DNA from 3 places in the Pantoea phyllosphaerae genome. Region 2 is predicted to be linked to each of the others. Evidence: predicted binding sites of a transcription regulator. Region 2 holds the regulator's gene; each other region holds the start of a gene.
What was found. The regulator CRP, encoded in region 2, controls carbon source genes, mostly activating them, when cyclic AMP is high. The targets are predictions, from matches to a motif close to ATGTGANNNNNNTCACAT.
Positions count from the first base shown of each region.

Region 1: the regulator CRP is predicted to act here: its motif matches at 4,210-4,227, upstream of msrB (peptide-methionine (R)-S-oxide reductase MsrB).
Region 3: the regulator CRP is predicted to act here: its motif matches at 4,193-4,210, upstream of psiE (phosphate-starvation-inducible protein PsiE).

Region 1 is NZ_JBPFDE010000001.1:569,282-574,881, reverse strand. It holds gene sppA (signal peptide peptidase SppA) at 1-1,634, shown strand, start outside; gene ansA (asparaginase) at 1,719-2,732, shown strand; gene pncA (bifunctional nicotinamidase/pyrazinamidase) at 2,750-3,358, shown strand; gene ACR6A7_RS02680 (YeaC family protein) at 3,397-3,678, opposite strand; gene msrB (peptide-methionine (R)-S-oxide reductase MsrB) at 3,682-4,092, opposite strand; gene gapA (glyceraldehyde-3-phosphate dehydrogenase) at 4,434-5,429, shown strand; gene ACR6A7_RS02665 (D-hexose-6-phosphate mutarotase) at 5,505-5,600, shown strand, end outside.
Region 2 is NZ_JBPFDE010000006.1:219,323-224,922, reverse strand. It holds gene ACR6A7_RS10805 (phosphoribulokinase) at 1-737, shown strand, start outside; gene ACR6A7_RS10800 (OsmC family protein) at 906-1,310, opposite strand; gene crp (cAMP-activated global transcriptional regulator CRP) at 1,611-2,243, shown strand; gene ACR6A7_RS10790 (YccS/YhfK family putative transporter) at 2,302-4,377, shown strand; gene argD (bifunctional acetylornithine/succinyldiaminopimelate transaminase) at 4,378-5,598, opposite strand.
Region 3 is NZ_JBPFDE010000004.1:17,800-23,399, forward strand. It holds gene lysC (lysine-sensitive aspartokinase 3) at 1-1,161, shown strand, start outside; gene panS (ketopantoate/pantoate/pantothenate transporter PanS) at 1,402-2,319, shown strand; gene ACR6A7_RS07125 (Na/Pi cotransporter family protein) at 2,346-3,971, opposite strand; gene psiE (phosphate-starvation-inducible protein PsiE) at 4,260-4,670, shown strand; gene ubiC (chorismate lyase) at 4,740-5,252, shown strand; gene ubiA (4-hydroxybenzoate octaprenyltransferase) at 5,283-5,600, shown strand, end outside.

The sequences.
Region 1 (5,600 bases), on a different contig from region 2:
ACAGGCTGAGCAAACTGGGTCGTCAGCTGCTGGGCGCAAGCAGCGATCGCCTGCAGGAGAACTCGCTGTTTGACGTGGTGGACGCCATCCGCCAGGCCAAAAGCGACAAAAACATCACCGGCATGGTGCTTGATCTGCGCGATTTCGCCGGCGGCGATCAGCCTTCTCTGCAATACGTTGGCAAAGCGCTGCGCGAATTCCGCGACAGCGGCAAGCCCATTTTTGCGCTGGGCGACAGCTATAGCCAGGCGCAGTACTACCTCGCCAGCTACGCCAGCAAAATCTATCTCTCGCCACAGGGCACGGTCGATCTGCACGGCTTCGCCACCAACGGCCTCTACTATAAGACGCTGCTGGATAAGCTGAAGGTTAACTCCCACGTCTTCCGCGTCGGCACTTACAAGTCCGCGGTCGAACCTTTCCTGCGCGACGATATGTCGCAGGCGGCGCGTGACGCCGACAGCCGCTGGATCGGTCAGCTGTGGCAGAACTACCTGAATACCGTAGCGGGCAACCGACAGATTACGCCGGATCAGCTGTTCCCCGGCGCGGCGGCGGTGATCGCCGGTCTTGAGGCGGTCAACGGCGATACCGCCAAATATGCGCTCAACAACAAGCTGGTGGATGTGCTGGACAGCCGTGCGGCGGCCGACCAGGAGCTGGTGAAAACCTTCGGCTGGGATAAAGCCAGCAACGACTATCACAGCGTCAGCATCTATGACTACAACGTGAAACAGCCAACCCAGCAGGATGGCAATATTGCGGTGGTGATGGCGAGCGGCGCGATTATGGACGGCGAGGAGACCCCCGGCAATGTCGGCGGCGACACCACTGCCGCGCAAATCCGTGATGCGCGCCTCGATCCTAAAATCAAGGCGATTATCCTGCGCGTCAACAGCCCTGGCGGCAGCGTTACGGCGTCCGAAGCGATCCGTGAAGAGCTGGCGGCGGCGCATGCGGCCGGTAAGCCCGTCGTGGTGTCTATGGGCGGCATGGCGGCCTCAGGCGGCTACTGGATCTCAACGCCGGCGGACTACATTGTCGCCAGCCCGAGCACTCTGACCGGCTCTATCGGCATTTTCGGCGTCATCAATACGCTGGAGAACAGTCTGGATAGCATCGGCGTGCATACGGACGGCGTCGCCACCTCGCCGCTGGCGGACGTCGCCTCCACCAAAGCGCTGCCGAACGAAGTGCAGCAGCTGATGCAGCTGACGATTGAAAACGGCTACCGCAACTTTGTCGGTCTGGTCGCCGCTTCGCGCCATAAAACGCCGGAGCAAATCGACGCGATTGCGCAGGGTCACGTCTGGACCGGCAGCGATGCCAAAGCCAACGGTCTGGTCGATGCGCTGGGTGACTTTGACGATGCGGTGAAGAAAGCGGGCGAACTGGCCAAGGTGGCGAAGCCGCAGCTCGCCTGGTATCAGGATCAGCCGGGCATGTTTGATATGCTGCTCAACCAGGTCAATGCCTCAGCGCAGGCGGTGCTGCCGACCACGCTGAAAGCCTTCCTGCCCGCGCCGATGCTCGACGTAATGAGCGCGATGAAACAGCAGCCCGGCCTGCTGAATAACCTCAACGATCCGCAAAATCGCTATGCGTTCTGCCTGAACTGCGGCGAAGTGCGATGAAGCTCGCAGCCCGGTCCTTGACCGGGCTGCTTTTCCCCCGCTTTCCCCTTATACTGCGCGTTTTACGGCAAGTCTGAGTTTCTGATGCAAAAGAAAAACATCTATGTCGCCTATACCGGCGGCACCATCGGCATGCAGCGCTCCGCGCAGGGCTACATCCCGGTTTCAGGTCACCTGCAGCAACAGCTGGCGAATATGCCGGAGTTCCACCGCCCTGAGATGCCGGATTTCACCATCCATGAATACGATCCGCTGATCGACTCCTCCGATATGACGCCCGAAGACTGGCAGGCGATCGCGGAGGATATTCGACAAAATTATGATCGCTACGATGGATTTGTTATCCTACATGGAACCGATACCATGGCGTTCACCGCTTCGGCGCTCTCGTTTATGCTGGAGAACCTGGCGAAGCCCGTGATCGTGACCGGCTCGCAGATCCCACTGGCGGAGCTGCGCTCCGACGGCCAGCAAAACCTGCTGAACGCGCTCTATGTGGCGGCGAACTACCCCGTGAATGAAGTCTCGCTGTTTTTCAACAACCAGCTCTATCGCGGCAATCGCACTACAAAAGCGCATGCGGACGGCTTTAATGCGTTTGCCTCGCCGAACCTTTCCGCCCTGCTGGAAGCCGGCATCCATATCCGTCGGCTGAATACGCCGCCCGCGCCGCAGGGCCAGGGTCCGCTGAAGGTGCATACCATTACGCCGCAGCCTATCGGCGTCGTCACCATCTACCCAGGCATCTCGGCGGATGTGGTGCGCAACTTTTTACGCCAGCCGGTAAAAGCGCTGATCCTGCGCTCTTATGGCGTCGGCAACGCGCCGCAGAACGCCGAGTTTCTTGCCGAGCTGCAGCAGGCGAGCGAGCGCGGCATTGTGGTGGTTAACCTGACCCAGTGTATTTCCGGCAAGGTGAACATGGGCGGCTACGCCACCGGCAATGCCCTTGAGCATGCCGGTGTGATAAGCGGATTTGATTTAACGGTGGAAGCCGCGCTAACCAAGCTCCACTTTTTACTGAGTCAGTCGCTCTCCTGCGATGAGATCCGCGCCAGGATGCAGCAAAATTTGCGCGGTGAACTGACCGAAGACTAATTACGGAGCCACCTGTTATGAAGCAGGCCCTCATTATCATCGATATTCAAAACGATTTTTGTCCGGGCGGCCCCATGGCCGTGCATGAAGGCGACATGACCGTGCCGGTCGCCAACCGCTATGCGCGCGAATTCCGCGCACGCGGCGAGTGCGTGCTGGCGCTGCAGGACTGGCACCCGGCCAACCACGGCAGCTTCGCTTCGGTATCCGGTGAGCCGGTCTACACGCTGGGCGAACTCAACGGGCTGGCGCAGATCTGGTGGCCGGATCACGGCATTCAGGGTTCCGCCGGTGCCGAACTTCATCCCGGCCTCGATCGCAGCCTGATCGACGCGGTATTCCATAAGGGACAGGATGTCGACGTTGACAGCTACAGCGCCTTTTTCGACAACGGCCATCGGCGCAAAACCGAGCTGGACAGCTGGCTGCAGGCGCGCGGCATTACCCATCTGGTGATGCTGGGGATCGCCACGGATTACTGCGTGAAGTACAGCGTGCTGGACGCGCTGGAGCTGGGCTATCAGGTGACGGTGGTAAAAGAAGGCTGTCGTGGCGTCAATCTCAGCCCGGAAGACAGCGATATCGCTTTCGCCCAGATGAAGGCGCAGGGCGCGGTGCTGGTTTAGCGGAATAGCTTAAGGCCGACGCAATGTCGGCCTGATATTCAGTGCAGGTTGATGCGCGTAATCTCCGCGTCGATGCCGAACTCTTCTTTCAGCTCCCGCTTCGATTTCGTCACCATTTCGCCGCCCTTGCCGATGGTCATATGCTGTGGCGCCGCGTTGTGGCGCGCCTGATAGAGCATCACCAGCTGAAGGCAGTTGTCGCGCTGCTCCTGCGACAGTGCCACGCCGTCCGGCCATTTTCCGATTTCCACCGCCGTCGCCAGCCGCTCGTAGACCTCAGGCGTCATGGCGTCGACCATGGCCTCAAGCTGTTGTTTCATTCATCACCCCTGCTGTTCGTCGCCCTGCTCGTCGGTAAAGCTCAGCGACGCCGAGTTAACGCAGTAGCGCTCGCCGGTTGGCTGCGGGCCGTCCGGGAAAACGTGTCCCAGATGGGCGTCGCAGTTATTGCAGCGAATTTCGATCCGATGCATGCCGTGCGAGTCATCCTCCAGATAGCGAATCGCATCGTCGCCTACCGGCTGATAGAAACTCGGCCAGCCGCAGCCAGAGTCATACTTCGTTTCCGAGAGAAACAGCGGCGCGTTGCAGACCAGGCAGTGATAGATGCCTTCCTGTTTATTGTGCAGAAGCGCGCCGCTAAAAGGCGGCTCTGTGCCGCGCTGCTGGGTCACATAGCGCTGCATTTCAGACAATTGCGCAATTTTTGCTTCAGGTGCGGTTTCTTTAGCCATTTGAGTGATTCCGGAGAGTGTCATTCTGAAAAAATCGTCTACTATTCTAACAAACGAATAACATTGCCGGGGCTTTTTTCGTGCTTAGCGACCCGACTTCCCTTTCACAGCTTAGATTTGTGACCTCGATCACCTTTTGCAAACGCTATCCCTTTATATTCAGCAATCGGGTTTCGGCATCACCTCAGCAAGCTTGTTGCGCAAGCGGTTGCGCAGCAAATTATTCCTGTTGAACGGATTGACCTGTCGCAACTATTGACACGATTCCGCTTGACGCCTGGTAAGGTTTTTGTAATTTTACAGCCAACCTTTTATTCACTAACAAATAGCTGGTGGAATATATGACTATCAAAGTAGGTATCAACGGTTTTGGTCGTATCGGCCGTATCGTTTTCCGTGCTGCTCAGCAGCGTTCTGACATCGAAATCGTTGCGATCAACGACCTGTTAGACGCGGACTACATGGCATACATGCTGAAGTACGACTCAACGCACGGCCGCTTCGACGGTACCGTTGAAGTACAGGACGGTGCGCTGATTGTTAACGGCAAAAAAATCCGCGTTACCTCTGAGAGAGACCCGGCTAACCTGAAGTGGGACGAAGCAGGCGTTGACGTTGTTGCTGAAGCGACCGGCATCTTCCTGACCGACGAAACCGCCCGTAAACACATCACTGCCGGCGCGAAAAAAGTCGTGCTGACCGGTCCGTCTAAAGACGACACCCCGATGTTCGTTCGCGGCGCTAACTTCGACAAATATGCTGGCCAGGACATCGTTTCTAACGCTTCCTGCACCACCAACTGCCTGGCACCGCTGGCAAAAGTCATCAATGACAAATTCGGCATCGTCGAAGGTCTGATGACCACTGTTCACGCCACCACCGCTACCCAGAAAACCGTTGACGGCCCGTCTCACAAAGACTGGCGCGGCGGCCGCGGCGCTTCTCAGAACATCATCCCGTCTTCTACTGGCGCAGCGAAAGCCGTGGGCAAAGTCCTGCCAGAGCTGAACGGTAAACTGACTGGTATGGCGTTCCGCGTACCAACCCCGAACGTGTCAGTGGTTGACCTGACCGTCCGTCTGGAAAAAGCGGCCTCTTACAAAGAAATCTGTGAAGCGATCAAAGCTGCTGCAGAAGGCGAAATGAAAGACGTGCTGGGCTACGTTGAAGATGACGTGGTTTCTACCGACTTCAACGGCGAAGTGCTGACGTCTGTATTCGACGCCAAAGCGGGTATCGCGCTGAACGACAACTTTGTGAAACTGGTTTCCTGGTACGACAACGAAACCGGCTACTCAAACAAAGTTCTCGACCTGATCGCGCTGGTTGCTAAATAAGCAGACCGGTCACGACAGACAACAAGGGCGACTTCGGTCGCCCTTTTTTTTCGTAGCAACAGGAAGGATTCGGTTATGCAAGATAAAATTTTCTCGCTGCCCGTGGTGAAGCAGATCTCCCCTTACCTCTCGCAGCGTCAGCTGGGCGATCTGCCGGTGATTGTGGTGAGC
Region 2 (5,600 bases):
ACCGCTATACGCGGCCGGAAATGGATATGGCTATCCGCAAGGCGCGTGATTTAGGGCGCCACGTTAGCTATTTCGGCCCGGAAGCCAACGACTTTGGCCTGCTTGAACAGACCTTTATCGACTACGGCAATACGGGCAAAGGCCAGTCGCGCAAATATCTGCACACCTACGACGAAGCGGTGCCCTGGAATCAGGTGCCGGGCACGTTTACGCCGTGGCAGCCGCTGCCGGACAATACCGACGTGCTGTTTTACGAAGGGCTACACGGCGGCGTGGTGACGCAGCAGCATAACGTGGCGGAAAAAGTCGATCTGCTGGTGGGTGTGGTGCCGATCGTCAACCTGGAGTGGATCCAGAAGCTGGTGCGCGACACCAGCGAGCGCGGCCACTCGCGCGAGGCGGTGATGGACTCGGTGGTGCGCTCAATGGAGGATTACATTAACTTCATTACGCCGCAGTTTTCGCGCACCCATCTTAACTTCCAGCGCGTCCCGACCGTGGATACCTCCAATCCGTTCGCCGCGCGCGAAATCCCGTCGCTGGACGAGAGCTTCGTGGTCATTCACTTTCGCGGGCTGGAGAATATCGACTTCCCTTACCTGCTGGCGATGCTGCAGGGCTCCTTTATTTCGCATATCAATACGCTGGTGGTGCCGGGCGGCAAGATGGGGCTGGCGATGGAGCTGATTATGGCGCCGCTGGTGCAGCGGCTGATGGAAGGCAAACAGATCGCCTGACCAAACAATGAGTAGACGGCTCATAAGCGTAAAACGCGGGCGAGATGGGCAGAAGAGCAAAGCGTCCCGCGACAGGGATGTCGCGGGCCGAGCGAGCATGGATGCCTTGAGCGACGTTGCGATCGGCCCCTCTCACCCGCGTGAGCACCTTGCCAAAAAGTTTACGTTTTACAGCGCGACCACTTCGTAGCTGTGGGTCATCTCTACGCCCTTGCCCAGCATTAACGCCACCGAACAGTACTTCTCCGCCGAGAGATCCACCGCGCGCGCCACCGCTTTATCGCTCAGCGCCTTGCCGGTCACCACGAAATGCAGATTGATATGGGTAAACAGGCGCGGCGCCTCTTCACGACGCTCCGAGGTGAGTTTCACCTCGCAGTCCACCACATCGTTACGGCCTTTTTGCAAAATAGAGACCACGTCGATGGCGCTGCAGCCGCCCGCGGCCATCAGCACCATCTCCATCGGACTGGGCGCTTTATCGCCCGAGTTGCCGTCCATCAGGATCTGATGCCCTGACGACGACTCACCGAGAAAGGTTAATCCTTCGACCCACTTCACTCTTGCCTGCATGTTTCCACCTCAAGAATAGCCCGTTTGCCGCCAGAGTACGCGTTCGCCTGACAAACAGCAATCCAGAGTAATCCCCCCTCTGCTGAAGCGAGACAACAGAAGACAGTCGGCAAAAGCTGTGCTACAAACAGTGCTGAAAATAGTTCGTTCTGTTAAGGACGAAGACGGGACACATCAAGCGCCTGGCGCAAAATAAGGCCCGAATAATCTCCTTCAGGAGAAACGCTTGAAGCTTTCATCGCCTGGCAGGGATTAATCCCCCCGCGTTTTGGGCACGATTACAATAGAGGATAATAGCGAATGGTTCTCGGCAAACCGCAAACAGACCCTACACTCGAATGGTTCCTGTCCCATTGCCATATTCACAAATATCCATCCAAAAGTACGCTGATTCATCAGGGTGAGAAGGCTGAAACCCTCTACTACATCGTGAAAGGTTCCGTTGCGGTGCTGATCAAAGATGAAGAGGGCAAAGAGATGATCCTCTCTTACCTGAATCAGGGTGATTTTATCGGTGAGCTTGGCCTGTTTGAAGAAGGTCAGGAGCGCAGCGCCTGGGTACGTGCGAAAACCGCGTGCGAAGTAGCGGAAATTTCCTACAAGAAATTCCGCCAGCTTATCCAGGTGAATCCGGATATTTTAATGCGTCTCTCTTCGCAGATGGCGCGCCGTCTGCAGGTTACATCGGAAAAAGTGGGCAATTTAGCTTTCCTCGACGTGACCGGACGTATTGCACAAACCCTGCTTAACCTGGCGAAGCAGCCAGACGCCATGACGCATCCCGACGGCATGCAAATCAAAATTACTCGTCAGGAAATTGGCCAAATCGTTGGTTGCTCGCGCGAAACCGTGGGCCGCATTTTGAAAATGTTGGAAGACCAGAATCTGATTTCCGCACACGGCAAAACCATTGTCGTTTACGGCACCCGCTGATTTCCTCTCATACACGGCGTGATGTCACCGTTACGCCGCTACTGCTTTTAGTGAAGTGATGTGGCGCCGAATCATCTATCACCCCGAAGTTAACTATGCCCTGCGGCAGACGCTGGTGCTCTGCATTCCGGTGGCGCTCGGCTGGTTATTCGGCGATCTGCAAAAAGGGCTGCTCTTCTCTCTGGTTCCCGCCTGCTGCAACGTGGCGGGCCTGGATACGCCCCATAAACGCTTCTTCAAACGTCTGATCGTCGGCGGCTCGCTGTTCGCGCTCGGCAGCTTTCTCATCCAGCTATTAACCCTGAAAGGGGTACCGCTGCCTGCGGTGCTCTTTGCCCTGCCGCTGCTGCTGGGCGTCACCGGCGAAATCAGCCCGCTGCACGGCCGTCTGCTCTCCGGCACGCTGGTGGCGGCCATCTTTACCCTGAGCCTGATCGGCCGCATGCCAATCTATGTGCCACCGCTGCTCTATATCGGCGGCACGCTCTGGTACGGACTCTTTAACTGGTTCTGGTTCTGGCTCTGGAAAGAGCAGCCGATGCGCGAAACCCTGAGCCTGATCTACCGCGAGCTGGCGGACTACTGCGACGCGAAATATACCCTGCTGACCCAGCTTACCGACCCGGAAAAGGCGCTGCCGCCGCTGCTGGCGCGCCAGCAGAAAGCGGTCGATCTGATCAATACCTGTTATCAGCAGATGCATATGCTCTCCGCCAGCCGCGACAACAGCCATAAACGTCTGACGCGCGCGTTCCAGGTGGCGCTCGACCTGCAGGAGCATATCTCCGTCAGCCTGCATCAGCCGGAAGAGGTGCAGAAGCTGGTAGAGCGCAGCCATGCGGAAGCGGTGATCCGCTGGAACGCCAAAATCATCTCGGCGCGGCTGCGCGCGCTGGCCGACGCCATTCTCTACCATCAGTTGCCGAGTCGATTCGATATGGATAAGCCGCTCGGCGCGCTGGAGAAGATCGCCCGCCAGCATCCCGACAATCCCGTGGGCCACTTCTGCTCCTACCACTTCAGCCGCATCGCGCGCGTGCTGCGCACGCAAAAACCGCTCTATCAGCGTGACCTGATGACCGATCGCCAGCGCCGCCTGCCGCTGCTGCCCGCGCTGCGCAGCTATCTTTCGCTGAAGTCCGCCGCGCTGCGCACCGCGGCGCGCTTCGCCGTGATGCTGATGTTCGGCAGCGCGCTGGCGCTGCTGTTCGATATTCCCAAACCCTACTGGATCCTGATGACCATTATGTTCGTCAGCCAGAACGGCTACAGCGCCACGCGGGTGCGCATCCAGCACCGGGCGCTGGGTACCTTTGCCGGCCTGGCGATCGCCGCCGCCTCGCTGCGTTTCGCGGTGCCGGAATCGCTGGTGCTGCTGTTTATGCTGATAGTGACGCTGGTGAGTTATCTGGTGACGCGTAAATATTACGGCTGGTCGATGATCGGCTTTACCGTGACGGCGGTTTATTCGCTGCAGCTATTGTCGCTGAACGGCGCGCAGTTCTTGCTGCCGCGTCTGATGGACACGCTAATGGGCTGCCTGATCGCCTTCGGCGGTATGCTGTGGCTGTGGCCGCAGTGGCAAAGCGGGCTGCTGCGTCAAAACGCCCACGACGCGCTGGAAACCTATCAGGATGCGCTGCGGCTGCTGCTGGGGCCGGAGCAGGAGGCGAAGAAGCTGGCCTGGCAGCGCATGCAGGTCAATCAGGCGCATAACGCGCTCTTCAACTCGCTCAACCAGGCGATGCAGGAGCCGGGCTTCAACGCCCAGTACCTGAAAGATATGCGCCTGTGGGTGACGCACAGCCAGTTTATCGTCGAGCATATCAACGCCATGACCATCCTCGCCCGCGAGCACACCATGCTGACGCCGGACCTGGCGCAGCGCTATCTGCAGTCGTGTGAAGTGGCGCTGCAGCGCTGCCAGCAGCGGCTGGAGTATGACGGACCGGGATCGCAAACTAACGTGATGGCGGGCGTAGAGAACCTGGATGAAGGGCCGACGACGATTCTGGAGCAGCATGTGAAGCGCATTCTGGAGCATCTTAACGTGATGCATACCATCTCGTCGCTGGCGTGGAGCCAGCGGCCGCACCATGGCCGCTGGCTCATCAGACATTTGCGGAAAGGATAGTCAGGCGGTCAACGCGCGTTCTACCGCACGGGCGAAGCGCGCCATGCCCTCTTCGATATCGGTGGGCTCAATCACCAGCGACGGCGCGAAACGGATCACGTCGGTGCCCGCCACCAGCACCATCACGCCTTCCGCCGCGGCGGCGTTAAGGATGTCGCGCGCCTTACCGGCGTGCTGCGGCTTTAGCGCCGCGCCGATCAGCAGCCCTTTGCCGCGAATCTCCGAAAAGAGATCCCGCTTCGCGTCGAGCGCCTTTAGCGCGGCGACGAACTGCTCGCGACGCGCCTGAACGCCTTCCAGCACCTCCGGCGTATTGATCACGTCCAGCGCCGCTTCCGCAACCGCGCAGGCGAGTGGATTGCCGCCATAGGTGGTGCCGTGTACGCCCGGCGACATGGTTGAGGCGATCTCGTGAGTGGTCAGCATGGCGCTGACCGGGAAACCGCCGCCCAGCGCTTTGGCGGTGGTAAGAATATCCGGCGTCACGCCGTAGTGCTCACAGGCGAAGAGCTTGCCGCTGCGCCCCATGCCGCTCTGCACCTCGTCCAGCACCAGCAGCGCCTGATGCTTATCGCACAGCGCGCGCAGCCCCTGCATAAACTCTGGCGTCGCGGGCATTACGCCGCCCTCGCCCTGAATCGGCTCGACCACAATGGCGCAGGTATGATCGTCGATAACCGCTTTTACCGCCTCAAGATCGTTGAAAGGAACGTGCACGATATCCGCCGGTTTTGGCCCAAAGCCGTCAGAATATTTCGGCTGTCCGCCGACGGAAACGGTAAACAGCGTGCGGCCGTGAAACGCATTGTGGAAGGCGATAATTTTGCTTTTGAACGGGCTGTGGCGCTGGCAGGCGTAGTAGCGCGCCAGCTTGAAAGCCGCCTCGTTCGCTTCCGCGCCGGAGTTGGCGAAGAAGACGCGATCGGCGAAGGTGGCGGCGATAAGCTTGCTGGCAAGGCGCAGCGCAGGCTCGTTGGTGAAAACGTTACTCAGATGCCACAGGGTTTCGCCCTGCGTTTTCAGCGCCTCGACCAGCGCCGGATGACAGTGTCCCAGCGCCGTAACGGCGATGCCGCCGGAAAAGTCGATATACTCTTTGCCCTGCTGATCCCAGACGCGGCTGCCCTTGCCTTTGACCGGCACGAACTGCGCGGGTGCATAAACAGGCAAAATGACGTTATCGAACGTTTCCCGAGTTACCGCAATTTTCTCCGCTGCCATCG
Region 3 (5,600 bases), on a different contig from region 2:
CTGGACGAAATTCGCCGCATCCAGTATGCGATTGTCGAACGCCTGCAAAATCCGGCCGTTATCCGTGATGAAATCGACCGCATGCTCGAAAACATCACCATGCTTTCCGACGCCGCCTCGCTGGCGACCTCCAACGCGCTTACCGATGAACTGGTCAGCCACGGCGAGCTGATGTCCACGCTGCTGTTCGTGGAGATCCTGCGCGAGCGTCAGGTTGAGGCGGAGTGGTTCGACGTGCGTAAAGTGATGCGCACCAATGACCGTTTTGGCCGCGCCGAGCCGGAAATCGCGACGCTGGCCGAACAGGCCGCCACGCTGCTGACGCCGCGTCTGGCGCAGTCGCTGGTGATTACCCAGGGCTTTATCGGCAGCGAGCAAAAGGGCCGCACAACCACGCTGGGACGCGGCGGCAGCGACTATACCGCCGCGCTGCTCGGCGAGGCGCTGAAAGCGGCGCGCGTCGATATCTGGACCGACGTGGCGGGCATCTACACCACCGACCCGCGCGTGGTGCCGTCCGCGAAGCGTATCGACGACATCACCTTTGAAGAGGCGACCGAAATGGCGATCTTCGGCGCCAAGGTGCTGCATCCGGCGACGCTGCTGCCGGCGGTGCGCAGCGACATTCCTGTGTTTGTCGGCTCAAGCAAAGATCCCGCCGCCGGCGGCACGCGCGTGCATCGCGAAACCGCCAACCCGCCGCTGTTCCGCGCGCTGGCGCTGCGTCGTCGCCAGACGCTGCTGACGCTGCACAGCCTGAACATGCTGCACTCGCGCGGCTTCCTCGTCGAAGTGTTCACTATTCTGGCGCGCCATAATATCTCCGTGGATCTGATTACCACCTCGGAAGTGAGCGTGGCGCTGACGCTCGACACCACCGGCTCGACCTCCACCGGCGACAGCCTGCTGACCCAGGCGCTGCTGACGGAGCTGTCGTCACTTTGCCGCGTTGAAGTAGAAGAGAACCTGGCGCTGGTGGCGCTCATCGGCAACAACCTTTCCCGAGCGCGCGGCGTTGGCAAAGAGGTGTTCGGCACGCTTGAGCCGTTTAACCTGCGCCTGATCTGCTACGGCGCCAGCAGCTACAACCTCTGTTTCCTGGTGCCGGGCGAAGATGCAGAAAGCGTGGTGCGCGCGCTGCATAAAAACCTGTTCGAGTAAGGATCTGCCCGGCCGGATCGGATCCGGCTGGTGCGATCGACCGCTTTTTTGCGTAAAAGCCAGCGTATTGCTGGCCCTGTCTGGCGGATCGGCAGCAGTCGATCCCCATTTTCCCTTCTGGCCTCACCTTGCGATAACGAAATGTTATGATCCCGCTCCGCTGGCGCACCCGTTCCTGCGTCGCGTTTCTCTGTGGCAAATCCGCGAAAAAACACAACATACAAAGAAGGAAGTCTGGCTATGCTCGCCAAATTAACCCGCCTGTTTCCGCTGTGGGCCGTGCTGCTCTCGGTGGCCGCCTACTACTCGCCCGGCACCTTTCTCGGCATCGGACCCTGGGTCTCCTGGCTGCTGATGCTGATTATGTTTGGTATGGGCGTTACGCTTAATATCGACGATTTCAAACGCGTGCTGGTGCGTCCGGCGCCGGTGATCGCCGGCACCTTTCTGCACTATCTGGTGATGCCGCTCGCCGCCTGGGCGCTGGCGAAGCTGTTCCAGATGCCGCCGGATCTCGCCGCAGGCATGATCCTGGTGGGCAGCGTGGCCAGCGGCACCGCCTCGAACGTGATGATCTATCTGGCGAAAGGTGACGTCGCGCTGTCGGTGACCATCTCTTCGGTCTCCGCGCTGGTGGGCGTTTTCGCAACGCCGCTGCTGACGCGATTCTACGTCGATACGCATATTCAGGTAGATGTGGTGGGTATGCTGCTCAGCATCGTGAAGATCGTGGCGATCCCGATTAGCCTGGGGCTGATCGTCCACCACAGCTTTAACGGTCTGGTACGCCGCATCGAGCCTTATCTGCCGGCGTTCTCAATGGTATGCATTTTGTTGATCATCAGCGCCGTGGTGGCGGGCAGCCAGAGCTTTATCGGATCGGTCGGCCTGATGGTCATCGCCGCCGTGGTGATGCATAACGCCATCGGGCTGCTGGGCGGCTACTGGGGCGGCAAGCTGTTCGGCTTCGACGAGTCGACCTGCCGCACGCTGGCGCTGGAGGTTGGCATGCAGAACTCCGGACTGGCGGCGACGCTGGGCAAGCTCTACTTCTCGCCGCTGGCCGCGCTGCCGGGCGCGCTCTTTTCGGTCTGGCACAATCTTTCTGGTTCGCTGCTGGCGGGCTACTGGTCAGGCAAACCGGTCGACAAAAAGTAACAGAGCGGGGGCCGGGCGCCCCCGCTTCACTCCTCGTCCCGCTCGTCGTCCGGCTGCTCCAGCAGCGTATAGGCCACGCTGCACAGCAGCGAATTCAGACGCTTCATATCGCCCAGCAGACCGAGATGCAGCGAGCTGGTTTCAATGCTCTGGACGTTCTTTTGATGCAGCCGCTCGACATGCGCATGCGAAAAACGACGAATCAGAATGCGGAAGCGATGCTTGGCGCGGCGCAGCCGTTTCGCGCTGGTGACGTCGCGCGAGAGAAACACCGACAGGCTGAGGCGCAGGTTCGCCAGCAGCTGCTCATGCAGCGTCTCTAACTCCCTGATGCCCTCCGCCGAGAAGGCGCGACGCGGCGTCAGCGCCTTATCCGCCACGTCGCCGCTCATGCGTTCGATAATGTCGCCCGCCTGCTCAAGATTGAGCGACATCTCAATAATTTCACCCCAGCGGCGCGAATCCTCCTCCGACAGATCCTCTTTCGGCATGCGCGCCAGATAGAGCTTGATGGCGGTATAGAGCACGTCCACGTCATCATCCAGCCGCCGCACCGTGCGCTCTTCGCGCACTTCGCCGTGCACCACTTTATTAAACGCCTCCAGCATCATCTCCAGCACGTCGCCGATGCGCAGCGTCTCGCGCGCGGCATTGACCAGCGCCAGCGTCGGCGTATCCAGCGCGCTGCGGTCGAGATGGCGAGGCTTCATCGCCATCTCCGCCTCAGCATCGTCGCCGATAAGGCGGGTGCAGAGCCGCGCCATCGGGTCGGCAAAGGGCACCATAATCAGGCAGCGGATCAGGTTGTAGAAGACGTGAAAGAAGATCACCAGCTCTTCGTCGTTGACCGGCATCTTATCCAGCCAAAGGGCCAGCAGGTTGATAAAGGGCAGCACCGCCAGCGATCCGAGCAGTTTGAACAGCAGGCTGCCGAGCGCCACCCGCTTGCCGGCGGCGTTGGCGCCGCTGGCGTTCAGCATTGCCAGCAGGCCGCTGCCGAGGTTGGCGCCGATGACCAGGCAGAGCGCCACTTTGAACGAGATGACGCCTGCGGCGGTCAGCGTGGCGGTAATCAGCACCGCCGCCAGGCTGGAGTAGCTGATAATGGCGAAGACCGCGCCGATGAGCGCATCCAGCAGAATATCGCCGGTCAGGCTGGAGAAGAGCACCTGCACCCCAGCCGCCTGCGTAATCGGCCGGGCAGCGCTGACAATCAGCTGCAACGCCAGCAAAATCAGCCCGAGCCCGATGCTGGCGCGGCCCATCTGGCCGATGCGCGTCTGCTTGCGCGACAGGAAAAAGACCACGCCGAAGAAGATAAACAGCGGCGACAGCCAGGAGAGATCGAAGGTCAAAATACGCGCCATGATAGCGGTGCCGACGTCGGCGCCCAGCACCACCACCAGCGCAGGCGTCAGGCCCATCAGCTTCTGCGCCACAAACGAGGTCGCCAGCAGCGTGGTGGCGTTACTGCTCTGCACCAGCGTGGTTACGCCGATACCCGCCAGAAAAGCCATGGGTTTCTTTTCGATGCTGCGGCTGAGCACGCGGCGCAGGTCGGCGCCGAAGACGCGCATAATGCCGGAGCGCACGATATGGGTGCCCCATACCAGCAGGGCAACGGCGGAGAGAAGATTAAGCAGGGTCAACACGTCATGCCACTCCATAACCGTCAGGCTAAAAAGCAGCAGAGAGCCAGCCTGACGGAAAAAGCAATCTGCAAAACGAACGGTCAGACGGGCGCAATTTTTCCTGAATTTTAAGCGACCTGCGTGCGCTGCCGACCTTTTAACTGTAGACCAGTTCGCTGAGTCGAGAAGAGAAACGATGCTGGATTGTTGTTTGCAGCAGCAAGGGAAGCGCGGGCGGTATCTTGTGATCGATATCACATTACAGCATGATGGCGATTCTTTACTAACAAGCCATTATCGAGGCAAATCATGAACGTTAAACCCACTGGCGGTCAGTACATCGCACTGGCGCTGCAATGGGTGCTGAACCTGGGACTGCTGGCGCTGGCGGTTATTCTGGCGGTGTTTCTGGGCAAAGAGACCCTGCATCTTGCTAACGTGCTGTTGAACGTTGGGGAACAGGCCTCCTCTTATCTGTTGATTGAGGGGATTGTGATCTATTTCCTCTACTTTGAATTTATCGCGCTGATCGTCAAATACTTCCAGTCCGGCTATCACTTCCCGTTGCGCTATTTTGTTTACATCGGCATTACGGCGATCATTCGGTTGATTATCGTCGACCATAAAAATCCCTTCGATACGCTCTGCTATTCCGGCGCCATCCTGATCCTGGTGGTGACCCTGTGGCTGGCGAACAGCAACCGCCTCAAGCGCGAATAAGCGTCGCCAGGTGTGCCCGCCGCGCCTCTGCGCTACACTGTTGCCCTCAAAATTGACGGGAGTGGTGATATGTCGCAAGAGGCGCTCAGCTTATTACGCGCGCTCAACTGGCTGCCATCCACGCATCCGACGCTGACTGCGCCGCTGCTGGACTGGCTAATGGAGGAGGACTCCATGACGCGCCGCTTTGAGCAGCACTGTCGGCAGGTGACGGTGCGGCCGATGCGCGAAGGCTTTATCAACGCCGATGAGCTCACCGACGAAAGGGCGCTTCTGCCGGACGATGCGCGCTTCTGGCTGCGCGAGATCGTGCTGTGCGGCGATGACGAGCCCTGGCTCATCGGCCGCACGCTGGTGCCGGAGAGCACGCTCAACGGCCCGGAGCTGATGCTGCAACAGTTGGGCACGCGCCCGCTTGGCCGCTATCTCTTCTCCTCTTCAACCTTAAGCCGCGACTTTATCGAACCGGGCAACATCGGCGCGCTCTGGGGACGTCGCTCGCGCCTGCGGCTGTCAGGCAAGCCGCTACTGCTAACCGAACTGTTTTTACCCGCCTCGCCGCTCTATCGCGACTTGGCCTGAGGATGACTAAACGTGGAAAAAAGCGTACAGATGAGCAAGTTTCAGGCCTATAGCCGCCTGATGCGTATTGATAAACCGATCGGCACGCTGCTGCTGCTGTGGCCGACGCTGTGGGCGCTCTGGCTATCGGGTATGGGCGTGCCACCGCTGCCGGTGCTGGTGGTGTTTGTGCTCGGCGTGTTTGTGATGCGCGCGGCGGGCTGTGTGATTAACGATTTCGCCGACCGCAAGGTCGACGGCTTCGTGAAGCGTACCGCGGGCCGTCCGCTGCCCAGCGGCGCGGTCAGCGAGAAAGAGGCGAAGATCTTATTTGTGCTGCTGGGCTTGCTGGCGTTCGCGCTGGTGCTG